DNA from 2 places in the Gluconacetobacter brunescens genome. Region 1 is predicted to be linked to the other one. Evidence: predicted binding sites of a transcription regulator. Region 1 holds the regulator's gene; the other holds the start of a gene.
The links. The regulator HrcA, encoded in region 1, represses chaperone genes, less so after heat shock. The targets are predictions, from matches to a motif close to GTTNGCACTCNCNNNNNGNGAGTGCNAAC.
Positions count from the first base shown of each region.

Region 2: a site for HrcA is predicted at 4,850-4,878, ahead of ACMAUO_RS03645 (co-chaperone GroES). Genes of this name have one in related genera too.

Region 1 covers NZ_JBLHEN010000001.1:2,354,082-2,361,555, reverse strand. Annotated here, with positions in the region: gene truB (tRNA pseudouridine(55) synthase TruB) at 1-244, shown strand, start outside; gene rpsO (30S ribosomal protein S15) at 269-538, shown strand; gene pnp (polyribonucleotide nucleotidyltransferase) at 852-2,993, shown strand; gene ACMAUO_RS10480 (NAD(P)H-dependent flavin oxidoreductase) at 3,109-4,527, shown strand; gene rdgB (RdgB/HAM1 family non-canonical purine NTP pyrophosphatase) at 4,653-5,270, opposite strand; gene rph (ribonuclease PH) at 5,267-6,016, opposite strand; gene hrcA (heat-inducible transcriptional repressor HrcA) at 6,202-7,269, shown strand.
Region 2 covers NZ_JBLHEN010000001.1:834,833-842,306, reverse strand. Annotated here, with positions in the region: gene hemF (oxygen-dependent coproporphyrinogen oxidase) at 1-360, opposite strand, end outside; gene ACMAUO_RS03680 (cytochrome b) at 509-1,741, shown strand; gene ACMAUO_RS03675 (cytochrome c1) at 1,738-2,520, shown strand; gene ACMAUO_RS03670 (S-methyl-5'-thioadenosine phosphorylase) at 2,510-3,427, shown strand; gene ACMAUO_RS03665 (dienelactone hydrolase family protein) at 3,482-4,150, opposite strand; gene ACMAUO_RS03660 (DUF4169 family protein) at 4,197-4,397, shown strand; gene ACMAUO_RS03655 (usg protein) at 4,431-4,691, opposite strand; gene ACMAUO_RS03650 (hypothetical protein) at 4,690-4,821, shown strand; gene ACMAUO_RS03645 (co-chaperone GroES) at 4,963-5,253, shown strand; gene groL (chaperonin GroEL) at 5,307-6,947, shown strand; gene ACMAUO_RS03635 (hypothetical protein) at 7,108-7,474, opposite strand, start outside.

The sequences.
Region 1 (7,474 bases):
TGCTTCACCGGATCTGCTTCTTCCGGTCGCGACCGCGCTGGCCGACATCCCGGCGCTGGCCTTGACCCACGAGGAAGCAGAGTCCCTCTCGCACGGGCAGGCGATCAGCCTGCTGGGCCTGATGGGACGCATTCCTGACGCCGCCGATCCCGACCAGGGGATCGTCCGGGGAATGGACGGGGGGCGCGTGATCGGGTTGTGCCGGCTGGAAGATGGCTGGCTGCGCCCGGACCGCATGCTTTAACCGAATTGGAATGTGGAGAACACGATGTCGATTACTGCTGAACGCCGCACGGCGCTGATTGGCGAATACCAGACCGCCGCCACGGATACCGGCTCGCCGGAAGTCCAGGTCGCCCTGCTGACCGAGCGGATCACGAACCTGACCGAGCACCTGAAGACCCACGCGAAGGATTTCCACTCGCGTCGCGGCCTGCTGGTGATGGTCGGCAAGCGCCGCGGCCTGCTGGACTATCTGAAGCGCAAGGACGAGGCTCGCTACCAGACCGTGATCGGTCGCCTGGGCCTGCGTCGCTGAGATGACGCGCGATCCGGCCTGCTGCCCCGCTGTGCGTGGCAACGGGCCGGATCGCATTGGTGCGTTCCGCCGACGGGGTGGCATGGCCGCCCCGTTGCCGCGGGGCCGCCACGCCCGATGCCCAATCCTGGGCCGGGCCACACGCTGCCCCCATGTCGGTGGAGACATCCGGACCGGGTCACAGCGTTTCAGGCCACATGGTGTTCTGGCGGATTACCGTCATCGCTCCATGCCGTCCGAGACGCTGTCCTTCATCCCCTTGTCCGGGCCCCTCCCATCCATCCGGGGTGGCCTTCGGACAGGGAGTGTCTGAATGTTCAACTACTACCGCAAAGAGATCGAATGGGGCGGCCGCACGCTGGTGCTGGAGACGGGCAAGATCGCCCGCCAGGCCGATGGCGCCGTGGTCGTGACCTATGGCGACACGGTCGTGCTCTGCACCGCCGTGGGCGCCCGCAGCGTCAAGCCGGGCCAGGATTTCTTCCCGCTGACGGTCAACTATCAGGAAAAGGCCTTCGCGGCCGGCAAGATCCCCGGCGGCTTCTTCAAGCGTGAAGGGCGCCCCTCGGAGATCGAGGTCCTGAATTCGCGCCTGATCGACCGCCCGATCCGTCCGCTGTTTCCGGAAAACTTCCGCAACGAGGTGCAGGTCGTCGCCACGGTGCTGAGCCACGATCTGGAGAACGATCCGGCGATCGCGGCGCTGATCGGCTGCTCGGCGGCGCTGACGCTGTCGGGCATTCCGTTCTTCGGCCCGGTCGCGGCCTGCCGCGTCGGCTATGTGAACGGCGCCTATGTGCTGAACCCGATCCTGCCGGAAATGAAGGACAGCGCGCTGGACCTGGTCGTCGCCGGCACCGCCGAAGGCGTGCTGATGGTCGAATCCGAGGCCGCCGAGCTGAGCGAAGAGGTGATGCTGGGCGCCGTGACCTTCGGTCATGAAGCGTTCCAGCCGGTCATCGACGCCATCATCGCGCTGGCCGAGCATGCCGCCAAGGCGCCGTGGGACCTGGCCGAGCCGTCGGCCGAGGAACTGGCGCTGCGCAAGCGCATCGACGCGCTGGGCCGCGCCTCGATCGCCGAGGCGTATCAGGAGCGCGTGAAGCAGGCGCGTTACAAGAAGGTCGGTGCGGCGAAGGACGCCGTGCTGGCGGCGCTGACGGAAGAGGGGCTGGACGCGGGCGCGGCCAAGCCGATCCTGAAGGACCTGGAAGCCGACGTGGTGCGCAGCTCGGTGCTCGATACCGGCCTGCGGATCGACGGCCGCGACCTGAAGACGGTGCGCCCGATCGTGTCGGAAGTCGGCATCCTGCCGCGCGCCCATGGCTCGGCCCTGTTCACCCGTGGCGAGACCCAGGCCCTGGTGGTCGCCACCCTGGGCACCGCCCAGGATGAGCAGGTGATCGACGCGCTGGAAGGCGAATACCGCACCAACTTCATGCTGCACTACAACTTCCCCCCCTATTCGGTGGGTGAGTGCGGCCGCATGGGCTCGCCCGGCCGCCGCGAGATCGGGCATGGCAAGCTGGCCTGGCGCGCGGTGCATCCGCTGCTGCCCGGCAAGGATACCTTCCCGTACACCATGCGCGTGGTCTCCGAGATCACCGAGAGCAACGGCTCGTCCTCGATGGCGACCGTGTGCGGCACCTCGCTGGCGCTGATGGATGCCGGCGTGCCGCTGAAGCGGCCGGTGGCGGGCATCGCCATGGGCCTGATCAAGGAAGATCGGGGCTTCGCCGTGCTGTCCGACATCCTGGGTGACGAAGATCACCTGGGCGACATGGACTTCAAGGTGGCGGGCACCGAGCAGGGCGTGACCGCGCTGCAGATGGACATCAAGATCACGTCCATCACGCCCGAGATCATGAAGATCGCCCTGGGCCAGGCGCGCGACGGCCGCCTGCACATCCTGGGCGAGATGTCCAAGGCCCTGACCGAGGGACGCAGCGACGTGTCCTCGACCGCGCCGAAGATCACCACCATCACCGTGCCCAAGGAAAAGATCCGAGATGTGATCGGCCAGGGCGGTAAAGTGATCCGTGAGATTGTTGAATATTCGGGCGCGAAGATCGATATCAACGATGACGGCACGATCATGATCGCGGCGTCGGCCGAGGAACAGGCCGCCAAGGCGATCGAGCGGATTCGCGGCATCGTGGCCGAGCCCGAGATTGGCGCGATCTATACCGGCAAGGTGGTCAAGACCGCCGATTTCGGTGCGTTCGTGAACTTCCTGGGCGCGCGCGACGGCTTGGTCCATATCTCGGAACTGTCGCAGGGCCGGGTGGCCAAGACCACGGATGTCGTCAACCAGGGCGATGTGGTCAAGGTGAAGGTCCTGGGCTTCGACGATCGCGGCAAGGTCAAGCTGTCGATGCGCGTCGTCGATCAGGAGACGGGCGCCGATATCAGCGAGGCTGTCGGCGCCAAGCCCGCTCGGCCGCCGGCACGCTGAAGCCGGTCGGCGGTGGGGCAGCCTGCTCCACCGCCGCGGCCCCGCCCGTGAGGCGCGGGGCACGTATGGACGAGACGCCGGTCCTTTGGGGCCGCGCGAGGACGATAGGGTAGTGATGAAGGCGATCAATGCGATCCGCATGGGCGGGGTGGATGTCCTGCCGCTGATCGAGGGTGGAAAGGGCGTGTCGGTTTCGACCGGCATATCGTCCGGACATTGGGCGGCGGCGGGCGGCGCCGGCACGGTCTCGATCGTCAATGCCGATTCATATGACGCTGAGGGACGATATGTTCCGCAGGTCTATCACGGCCGCAGCCGGCGCGAGCGGCAGCAGGAACTGATTGCCTATGCCATTGCCGGCGGCATTGCGCAGGCGCGGATCGCGCATGACCTGTCCGGTGGGCGCGGACGCGTGCATGCCAACATCCTGTGGGAGATGGGCGGCGCCGAGGATGTTATCCTGGGTGTGCTGGAAGGTGCGCCGGGCCTGATCCATGGCCTGACCTGTGGTGCCGGCATGCCCTATCGCCTGTCGGAAATCGCGGCGCGGTTCGGCATCCATTATTATCCCATCGTGTCGTCCGCGCGGGCGTTCAGTGCCCTGTGGAAGCGTTCGTTCCACAAGAATCCCGACGGACTGGGCGGGGTGGTGTACGAAGACCCGTGGCGGGCCGGCGGGCATAATGGCCTGTCGAACAGCGAAAATCCGCTCAATCCCGAGGACCCGTTCCCGCGCGTGCTGGCGCTGCGCCAGGTCATGCGCGGCTTCGGCCTGCATGAGACGCCGATCATCATGGCCGGCGGTGTGTGGTGCCTGGAGGAATGGGAAGACTGGATCGACAATCCCGAACTCGGGCCGATCGCCTTCCAGTTCGGCACCCGGCCGCTGCTGACGCGGGAGAGCCCGATCCCCGATGCGTGGAAGCGCAGGCTGCTGACCCTGAAGAAGGGTGACGTGTTCCTGAACCGTTTCTCGCCGACGGGGTTCTATTCTTCCGCGGTCAACAATCCTTTCCTGCGGGAATTGCAGGGGCGGTCCGAGCGGCAGGTTGCCTTCTCCACCGAACCGGTGGGCGAACATACGGCCGCCTATGGCGTCGGGGCGCGTGGCCGGCAGGTCTTCATGACCGAGGCCGACCGCGAGCATGTCCGGCTGTGGGAGCGCGAGGGCTTTACCGAGGCCATGCGCACCCCGGATTCGACCCTGATCTTCGTCACGCCGGAGAAGGCGCGGGAGATTCTGGCCGACCAGGTGGCGTGCATGGGCTGCCTGTCGGAATGCCGCTTCTCGAACTGGAGCCAGCGGGGCCCGGATTATTCCAACGGGCACAAGGCCGATCCGCGCTCGTTCTGCATCCAGAAGACGCTTCAGGCCATTGCCCATGCGGGGCCGGAAGGCGACGACGGGGTGATGGACAACAACCTGATGTTCGGCGGCACGAATGCGTGGCGCTTTGCCACCGACCCGTTCTACGCCAACGGATTCGTGCCGACGGTCGGTCAACTGGTTGACCGCATCATGACTGGGCGCTGAGCCGGCAGATTATCGGAACGGTTAGAACGGGCCCCTTCGGGGCCCGTTCGCGTTTCCGCCGATAACGACTGGGTTTCCAAAGGGCTTCGCCCTTTGGTGGGTCAAGGGCAACGCCCTTGCGGAGGCTATTCCTCCGGCAGGCAGGCGGCCTTGAAGGCGGCGAAGGCGCGGGCGCGGTGGCTGATGGCGTTCTTCTCAGCCTCCGGCATCTCGGCGAAGGTGCGCATCTCGCCTTCCGGGGTGAAGATCGGGTCGTAGCCATGGCCGTGGGTGCCACGGGGCGGCCAGGCGATCTGTCCGTCGATCCGGCCTTCGAACGTGCGGATGGTGCCGTCGGGCCAGGCGAGGCACAGGACGGAGATGAACCAGGCCGAGCGGTCCGTGTCATCGCCGATGGCTTCGTGGATGCGGGCCATGGCACCGGGGAAATCCTTGTCGGGACCGGCCCAGCGGGCGGAATAGATCCCCGGTGCGCCGCCCAGGGCGGCGACGCACAGGCCGGAATCGTCGGCCAGCGCCGGCAGGCCGCTGGCCTTTGCCGCCGCCACGGCCTTGAGCGCCGCGTTGCCGGCGAAGCTGTCGGCGGTTTCCTCGGGTTCGGGCAGGCCGAGCTGTCCGGCCGAGACGATGGTGATGCCATAGCCGCCCAGCAGGGCATCGAATTCCGCCAGCTTACCCTTGTTGTGGCTGGCCAGGACCAGCCGTGTGCCAGGGGCCAGGCGGTGTGCGTCCGCGCCGCTCACGATGCGTCGCTCCGCGCGCCGAGGGCTTTGTCGATTGCTGCGAGCTGGGCGGCGAACAGATGCGTGGTGCCGGCCTGCGCCAGCCGCATCAGGGCCTCGAACTGGGCCTGCGAGAATGGGGCCTGTTCGGCCGTGCCCTGGATCTCGACGATGCCGCCGGCCTCGGTGAGGACGAAATTGGCGTCGGCGGCGGCCGTGCTGTCTTCGTCGTAATCGAGGTCCAGCACCGCGCCGGCCTCGGTCAGGCCGCAGGAGATGGCGGCGACCTGTGCCGTGAGCGGCACGCGGGCCAGCACGCGGTTGCGCACCAGTTTTTCAAGCGCCAGCCGCAGGGCGACCCAGGCGCCGGTGATGGAGGCGCAGCGGGTGCCGCCATCGGCGTTCAGCACATCGCAATCGACGGTGATCGAGATTTCGCCCAGTGCGCCCAGGTCGGTCACCGCGCGCAGCGAGCGGCCGATCAGGCGCTGGATTTCCTGCGTGCGGCCCGACTGCTTGCCCTTCGCGGCCTCGCGCGCGCCGCGCGTGTGGGTGGCGCGGGGCAGCATGCCGTATTCGGCCGTGACCCAGCCCTTGCCCTGGCCGCGCAGGAAGGGCGGCACGCGGGGTTCGACACTGGCGGCGCACAGCACCTCGGTGCCGCCCATGCGGATCAGGGCCGATCCCTCGGCGTGGCGGGCGAAGCCGGTTTCGATGGAGACGGGGCGCAGCGCGTCGGCGGCGCGGCCCGAGGGGCGGGTGGTCATGGGCAAACGATACTCCGCATCGACAGGCAGGGCATTCCGGGGCGGGCCGCCGAAAGCGCGGGCATAGCCCGAGCCGGGGGAGAATAGCCAGCCCGATGCTTGTCATGGCCGTCCGGAGCTTCCAGATTTATAGTGACCAATTCCGCCGGCGTCGGCCGGCCTCGAACGTGGAGGCTTCAAGCAGGATGAATCCCGGCACCCTGTCTTCCCGTCCGGCCCTGCCACCGGGGCTGGATGCCCGTTCGGCGGCGATCCTGCGCGAGATCGTCGAACAATATGTCGAAACCGGCGAGCCGGTCGGGTCGCGCACGCTGTCGCGGCGCCTGCCGCTGCCGCTCTCGCCCGCCACTATCCGCAACGTGATGGCGGACCTGACCGAGGCCGGGCTGCTGTTTTCGCCCCATGCCTCGGCCGGCCGGCTGCCGACGGAAAAGGGGGTGCGGCTGTTCGTGGACGGGCTGCTGCAATTCGGCAGCCTGAGCGAGGACGAGCGCGAGACCATCACCAACTCGCTGGAGATGCGCGGCCGCTCGTTGCAGGACACGCTGGCCGAGGCGTCGTCGATGCTGTCCGGCCTGTCTTCCGCTGCCGGGCTGGTGCTGGCGCCCAAGGGCGACGGGGCGGTGAAACATATCGAGTTCGTCGCCCTCGGCCCCCGGCGGGCGCTGGTGATCCTGGTGGGCGCGGACGGGCAGGTGGAGAACCGGGTGATCGAGACCCCGATCGGCCTGCCGCCCTCGGCGCTGGTCGAGGCGGGGAACTATCTCAACGCCCAACTGGCCGGCCGGTCGCTGGAGGATCTGCGCACGCATGTCAGCGCGGACATGAGCGCCAATCGCAGCGAACTGCACCATCTGACGGCCGAGATCGTGGCCAGCGGTCTGGCGACGTGGAGCGACGTCGATCGCGGCGGCACGCTGTTCGTGCGCGGGCAGGCGCGCCTGCTGGCCGACGTGACCGAGATCGAGCGCCTTTCCACCATCCAGATGCTGTTCGAGCGGCTGGAAACGCAGGAGACGATGCTGCGCCTGCTGGAACTGGCCCAGGAATCGGACGGTGTGCGGATCTTCATCGGGGCCGAAAGCGGCCTGTTCGGGCTTTCCGGCACCTCGGTGGTGGTGGCCCCGGCGCGGACCGACAGCAACCGGATCGTGGGTGCGATCGGCGTTATCGGCCCCACGCGCCTCAATTATGGGCGCATCATCCCGGTGGTGGATTATACTGCCCGCGTCATAGGCAGAATGCTCGGCTAAATCTCGGCCCGGACACGCGCGCTGGCGGCGATCCGACGCGCGTTTCCTGCGCTCCGATGCTCACGGCCATCAAGGCCGCTCCGCTTCGGTGCTCGGAAACACGCGACGGGCGCGGCCCTGCGGGCCGCTCTCGCTCACCAGCCCACGTGTCCGGGCCGAGATTTGGGAGCCATTTTTCATCAGGCAGGTGGGAAAACCGGCTGCC
Region 2 (7,474 bases), 1.5 Mb from region 1:
CAGGCTGATGCCGGTGGCGAAGAAGCGCGGGTCCTCGGCGGCGCCGGGGATGGTGGCGCGGAATTCGGGGCTGAACGTGCCCTCGACCGTCGAGACGTTGACGCCCACCTTCTCGAACACCCGGCCGCGCATCAGGCTGATCACTCCGCCGCCGCCTGGCGTGCCGTCTTCGTTCACGCGGTCCCACGGGGTGCGGACGAAGGCGCCTGGTGCGTCGCGGCCGGGGAGGGTCTGCACGTCGCCGGCGTCCTGCTCGATCTGCTCGAAGGCGTTGCAGATGCGGTCGCGCAGGGTTTCGAACCAGGCGCGGGCCTCCTGCCTGAGGTCGTCATGGGGGGTGGGCGCGCGGGTTTCTGTCATGGTCGGGTCATCTTCTGCGTCGGACGGGTCGGCGGAACGGGGGTTTTGAAACGGGGTCCATAGAGTCCGATCATGGGGGCAATTGCAAGAAGGGGCGGGGGGCCGTTATGGAAGGCGGGCGCCGTTGGGGCGGAGGATTGAGGACCGAATGACGGACGCAGGTTCCCGCGACAGGCAGGATCGACAGGCGAAGACGGGCGTTCTGCCCTGGCTGGACGCGCGGCTGCCGGTCGTCTCGGCCTTTCGCCGGGAATATGTCGACTACCAGACGCCGCGCAACCTGAACGGGCTGTGGAATTTCGGCGCGATCCTGACGGTCGTGCTGCTGGTGATGCTGGCGACGGGCATTTTCCTCGCGATCAATTACACGCCGACCGCCGCCGGGGCGTTCGCGTCGATCGAGGCGATCGAGCGCCAGGTGCCGAGCGGTTGGCTGCTGCGGTCGATCCATGTCACGGGCGCCAGCATGTTCCTGGCGGCGCTGTATATCCATCTGTTTCGCGGCCTGTACTACGGGTCGTACAAGGCGCCGCGCGAGATGCTGTGGCTGACCGGGCTGGTGCTGCTGGCGATGGTGATGTTCACGGCCTTTGCCGGGTATGTGCTGCCCTGGGGGCAGATGTCGTATTGGGGCGCCGATGTCGCGGGCAAGGCTGTCGATGCGATCCCGGCCGTGGGGCCGTGGCTGGAGCATTTTCTCCAGGGGGGCGATGCGCCGGGGGATGTGTCGCTGCATCGCTTCTTTATCCTGCACATGGTGCTGGCCTTCGCGGTGCTGGGCGTGGTGGGGGTGCATGTCGCGGCGCTGCATGTGACAGGCTCGAACAATCCGCTGGGGGTCGAACCTAAAGGGCCGCGCGATACGGTGCCTTTTCACCCTTATTATACGAGCAAGGACGCGCTGGGGCTGATCCTGTTCGCGCTGCTGTTCGCGGTGGTGGTGTTCTTTCTGCCCAATGTGGTGTTCGAGGCCGAGAATTTCCGGCCGGCCAATCCGCTGCATACGCCGGCCGATATCGAGCCTGAATGGTATTTCCTGCCGTTCTACGGGATCCTGCAGTCGGTGCCGTCGAAATTCGGCGGGCTGCTGGCCTCGGTGGGGGCGATCCTGGTGCTGTTTCTGGTGCCGTGGCTTGACCGTTCGCCAATCCGCTCGGCGCGGTTCCGGCCGCTTTATCGGGTCTGCATGGGGCTGCTGGTCGTCTGCTTCGTCCTGCTGGGCTTTGTCGGACGGCATCATGCGCAGGGGGGGTGGATGATCGCGGGGCGGGTCGCGGTCGTTTATTATTTCGCGCATTTTCTGGTCCTGCTGCCGCTGTCGGCGCGATGGGAGCGGGAGGTCGTTCTGCCGGACAGCATCGCCGGGGGGCGTGGGGCATGAGGGGCGGGGTGATTCTGCGGTTGGTATCGGTGCTGGCTTTTGCCGCGCCGCTGGCCGATCTCTCGCCGGCCATTGCGCAGGCGGGGCCGCATGACCGGGCGCCGCATCAGGCCTGGAGCTTCGAGGGGCCCATGGGGCGCTTCGATCTGTCGGCCGTCCAGCGTGGCTATGCCGTCTATGCCCAGGTCTGTTCGGCCTGCCATGGCATGAAGGCCATGACCTATGGCGACCTGACGCGAATGGGGCTGACCATGGAGCAGGTCGGCCGGATCGCGGCCACGCAGCAGGTGCCGGGCGGGGTGGACGCGCAGGGCGACCCGGTGACGCGCGCGGCGACGCCGGCCGATCATTTCCGCGATCCGTTCGTCAATCCCGAAGCCGCGGCGGCAGCGAATAACGGCGTGGCGCCGCCCGACCAGTCGCGGCTGGCGCTGGTCTATCCCGGCGGGCCGGACCGGATCTATGCGGTGCTGACCGGGTATCGGCCGCCGCCGGCGGGGTATCGCCCCAGCCATGCCGGCGCCGTCTACAACCCTTATGCCAGCGACCGCGAGATCGCGATGCCGCCGCCGTTGCGCGACGGGCAGGTTGTCTATACCGACGGCACGCCCGCCACCACGGCGCAGGAGGCGCGGGATGTCACCACCTTCCTGGCATGGGTGGCGCAGCCTCATCTGGAGGCGCGCCATCGGCTGGGCGCGCAGGTGGTGCTGTATCTGCTTTTTCTTGCCGTTCTGGCGTTCCTTCTGAAACGGAGAGTCTGGTCCGATGTCCACTGAAACCGCCCCCCTTTCGTCTGCGCAGGACGCCATCGAACCCGTGATCGGCCTGATCGGCGGGTCGGGCCTGTATGATATCGACGGGCTGGAAGACAAGGAGTGGCGCACGGTCGAAACCCCGTGGGGCCTGCCGTCCGACCAGTTGCTGTTCGGCCGGCTGGATGGCGTGCGCTGCGTGTTCCTGCCGCGCCACGGGCGGGGGCACCCGATCCCGCCGTCGCGCCTGAACTATCGCGCCAATATCGCGGCGCTGAAGATGTCGGGCGTGACCGACATCGTGTCGCTGTCGGCCGTGGGGTCGCTGAAGGAGGAACTGCCGCCGGGGCATTTCGTCATCATCGACCAATTCATCGACCGGTCTTTCGCGCGCGAGAAGAGCTTCTTCGACACCGGCTGCGTGGCCCATGTGTCGGTGGCCGACCCGCTGTGCCCGCGCATCGGCGACGTGCTGGAAGCGGCGGCGCGGGACCTGAAGCTGGATGTGACGCGCGGCGGCACCTACCTGGTGATGGAAGGGCCGCAATTCTCGACCAAGGCGGAGAGCAATCTTTACCGTTCCTGGGGCTGCTCGGTGGTGGGCATGACCAACATGCCGGAGGCCAAGCTGGCCCGCGAGGCCGAGATCTGTTACGCGACCGTGGCCATGGTGACCGATTACGATTGCTGGCACCCGGACCATGACAGCGTGACGGTCGATGCCGTGGTGAAGGTCATGCTGTCGAACGCCGACCGCGCCCGGGCGCTGGTCAGGTCGGTGATCCCGACCCTGGGCCGTCCGCGCGGGCTGTGCCCGGCCGGGTGCGACCGGGCGCTGGAGCATGCGCTGATCACCGCGCCGGACAAGCGCGACCCGGCCCTGCTGGCCAGGCTGGAGACCATTGCCGGGCGCGTGCTCTCGCGCGGGTGATCCTGGTCGAGGGGGCGCCGGGACACTTGCTCCGGCGCCCCTGTGATTGTGGTCTCACAGTAGCTGGTTGAAGAAGGCCAGGCTGCGGGCGCGGGCGAGGTCCGCCGCCGCCGCGTTGAAGCTGGCGCGTTCCGAGCAGCCGAAGCCGTGGCCGGCGTCCGGGTAGGTGTAGATCGGCAGGTCGGGGTGGGCGGCGCGGATGGCGGCGATGTCGGAGAGCGGGATCGAACCGTCGGTCTCGCCGAAATGCAGTTCCACCGGGCAGTGCGGCACCAGGGTGCGCTCGGCGGCGATGCCGCCGCCGTACCAGCCGACCGCCGCGCCGAAGGCGTTGGTGCGGCAGGCGGCCTGCCAGGCGATGGTGCCGCCCCAGCAATAGCCGATGATGCCGATATGGGCCGGCTCCAGCGCCAGGGCCCGCGCGGCGGCGGCGATGTCGAGCAGCGTGTCTTCGGGCGGGATCGCGGCGCGCAGTTTCAGGCCCTTCTGCACGCCGTCCTGGTCGTAGGCCAGTTCCACGCCGCGTTCCGCGCGGTCGAACAGGGCGGGGGCGATGACGCGGTAACCGTCGGCGGCGAAGGAGTCGGCGACGGCGCGGATATGATGATTGACGCCGAAAATCTCCTGCACCACCACCAGCGCGCGGGGGGCGTCGGCCGGGCCGGCGGTGTAGGCGGAGAGCGTATGGCCGTCTGTGGCGGTCAGGGTGATGGTCTGGCCCATGAGGCAGGTCCTTTTCTGTCCCGATATCGGCCGGTAGAGTGGCGCCATGGCTGAAATCGTCAACCTGCGACAGGCGCGCAAGCGCAAGATCCGCGCGGACCAGGCCGCCATTGCGGCGACGAATCGTGCGCTGCACGGCAGGACGCTGGCCGAACGCGACCGCGAGCGGCTGGAGGCCGAACGGGCCCGGCGGGCGCTGGACGGTGCCCAGCTTGCCTCCGGGCCCGAGCAGGACGGGCAGGCGTGATGTGCGCTTGCGAGCCTGTCAGGGCCCTTGCGGTCAATGGAGCGTGAGGCACGTCGTGGCGTGGCGCAGGGCCGGCAGGGCGATCGGGCCCTGCTGCGCCACCCTGACCGAGTGCAGTTGCCCCTCCAGCGAGCGGGTCCAGAAATCGAGGAACCGGCGGAGTTGCGGATAGGACGGCGCCAGGTCGAGCTCCTGCCAGATATAGGTCTGGAGCAGGGTCGGGTGGTCGGGAAGGCGATAGAGGATTTCGGCGGTCGTCAGGCGGTAGTCGTTGAGCTGGAGCCGGAGGGACATGGACACCTCGCTGGATCGACAGTTGGGCTACAGCGCCAGCCTGCGGGAGCGGGTATGGGAATTTCAAGAAAAATTCTTTTATTCCCAGAAACTTGGCAGTCGTCGAAAGAAAGTGCTGCCAAAGCGTTGACATGGGCGGGGTGGGCACCTACCTGTTTGTTGGCACTCTCGCTAGGGGAGTGCTAAAGCGACGCGGCTCTGGCGCGCGTGCCAACCCGGTGGCGTTGCTTATTCAAGGGCGTTACCTTTTTTAGACGTGGAGCGATCCATAATGACGAATTTTCGGCCCCTGCATGACCGTGTGGTCGTCCGTCGCCTGACCGGCGAAGAGAAGACGGCTGGCGGCATCATCATCCCCGACACCGCCAAGGAAAAGCCGATGGAGGGCGAGGTGATCTCGGTCGGCCCCGGCGCTCGGAACGAGCAGGGACAGATCGTCGCCCTCGACGTGAAGGCGGGCGACAAGGTGCTGTTCGGCAAATGGTCGGGCACCGAGGTCAAGATCAATGGCGAGGAGCTGCTGATCATGAAGGAAAGCGACATCATGGGCGTGATCGCCTGAGGTCCTTCCTCTTTCCTTTCTGATTAACGGGTTTCCTACAGGAGAATTCTAAAATGGCAGCCAAGGACGTAAAGTTCGGCGGTGACGCACGCCAGCGCATGCTGCGGGGCGTGGACATTCTGGCCGACGCGGTGAAGGTGACTCTGGGCCCGAAGGGCCGGAACGTCGTGCTCGACAAGAGCTTCGGCGCACCCCGCATCACGAAGGACGGTGTGTCGGTCGCCAAGGAAATCGAGCTGGCCGACAAGTTCGAGAACATGGGCGCCCAGATGGTGCGCGAAGTGGCCTCGAAGACCAACGACGTGGCCGGTGACGGCACGACGACGGCGACCGTGCTGGCCCAGGCCATCATCCGCGAGGGTGCCAAGGCCGTGGCCGCCGGCATGAACCCGATGGACCTGAAGCGCGGCGTCGACAAGGCCGTGAAGGCGGTCGTCGAAGAGCTGAAGAAGAACACCAAGAAGATCACGACCCCGGCCGAAACGGCGCAGGTCGGCACGATCTCTGCCAACGGCGAGACCGAGATCGGCGAGATGATCTCGCAGGCCATGCAGAAGGTCGGCAGCGAGGGCGTCATCACGGTGGAAGAGGCCAAGGGCCTGCACACCGAGCTGGACGTCGTCGAGGGCATGCAGTTCGATCGCGGCTATATCTCCCCGTATTTCATCACGAATGCGGAGAAGATGATCGCCGATCTGGACAACCCCTACATCCTGATCCACGAGAAGAAGCTCTCGTCGCTTCAGCCGATGCTGCCGCTGCTCGAGAGCGTCGTGCAGTCGGGCCGTCCGCTGCTGATCCTGGCGGAAGACGTCGATGGCGAGGCGCTGGCGACCCTGGTCGTCAACAAGCTGCGTGGCGGCCTGAAGATCGCTGCCGTCAAGGCGCCGGGCTTCGGTGATCGTCGCAAGGCGATGCTGGAAGACATCGCGATCCTGACCGGTGGCCAGGTGATCAGCGAAGATCTGGGCATCAAGCTGGAAACCGTGACCCTGGCGATGCTGGGCCGCGCGAAGAAGGTCCGGATCGAGAAGGAAAACACCACGATCGTCGAGGGCGCCGGTTCGTCCGACGACATCAAGGGCCGTTGCTCGCAGATCCGCGCGCAGATCGAGGAGACCTCCTCGGACTACGACCGTGAGAAGCTGCAGGAGCGTCTGGCGAAGCTGGCCGGTGGCGTTGCCGTCATCCGCGTCGGTGGCTCGACCGAGGTCGAGGTGAAGGAGCGCAAGGATCGCGTCGACGATGCGCTGCATGCGACCCGCGCCGCCGTCGAGGAAGGCATCGTTCCGGGTGGTGGCACCGCGCTTGCGCGTGCGTCGACCGCGCTGAGCCACCTGCATTTCCACAATGACGACCAGCGCGTCGGTGCGGAGATCATCCGCAAGGCCCTCCAGGCTCCGCTGCGCCAGATCGCCCACAATGCGGGTGAAGACGGTGCGGTGATCGCCGGCAAGGTGCTGGAAGTCAGCGACTACAACTATGGCTTCGACGCCCAGATCGGCGATTACAAGGATCTGGTCGCGGCCGGTATCATCGACCCGACCAAGGTTGTCCGTACCGCGCTGCAGGATGCGGCGTCGGTTGCCGGCCTGCTGATCACCACCGAAGCGATGGTGGCCGAGAAGCCGGAAAAGAAGGCCCCGCCGGCCCCCGGCGGCGGCATGGGTGGCATGGGCGACATGGATTTCTGATCCATCAGCCTGTCGGTCCGGGCCCTGTGCCCGGGCCGGAAGCCGCTTTATCCGGCAGGAAAGGAGCCGTCCGTTCGCGGGCGGCTTTTTTTTGTTTTATCGGCTGGGGCGTTCCTTGTGGCAGAGCCCGAAGAAGGCCGTCGGGGCGACATCGAGATCGTCAATGTTGTTCGTGCCCGCCGTCAGTGTCGTCAGGCGTAACCGTCCGGGTGATCTTTCCTGTTTCATCGAGAAAATTGATCGAGGCCTTGCCCTCTTCACTCACCTTCATGACAAGGCGCTTGCGACCAGCAGCATCCCGCAACACGACTTCGGACGATTTATCGGTCGCACGTCCGACAAATGCCCGCTGTGTACCGCCGACATTCGCGGCACGATAAGCAGCTTCCTGCTGCTCCGGCGGCAAATGACTGGCCCGGTCAGCGGCAGCAAAATCCTCGTATTTCTCCGGCTGATCATTCACGATCAGACCCGCGGTGCGTTGTTGCCCGTCTTCGATGCCCAGCAATTGTATGACCTGATCCTGA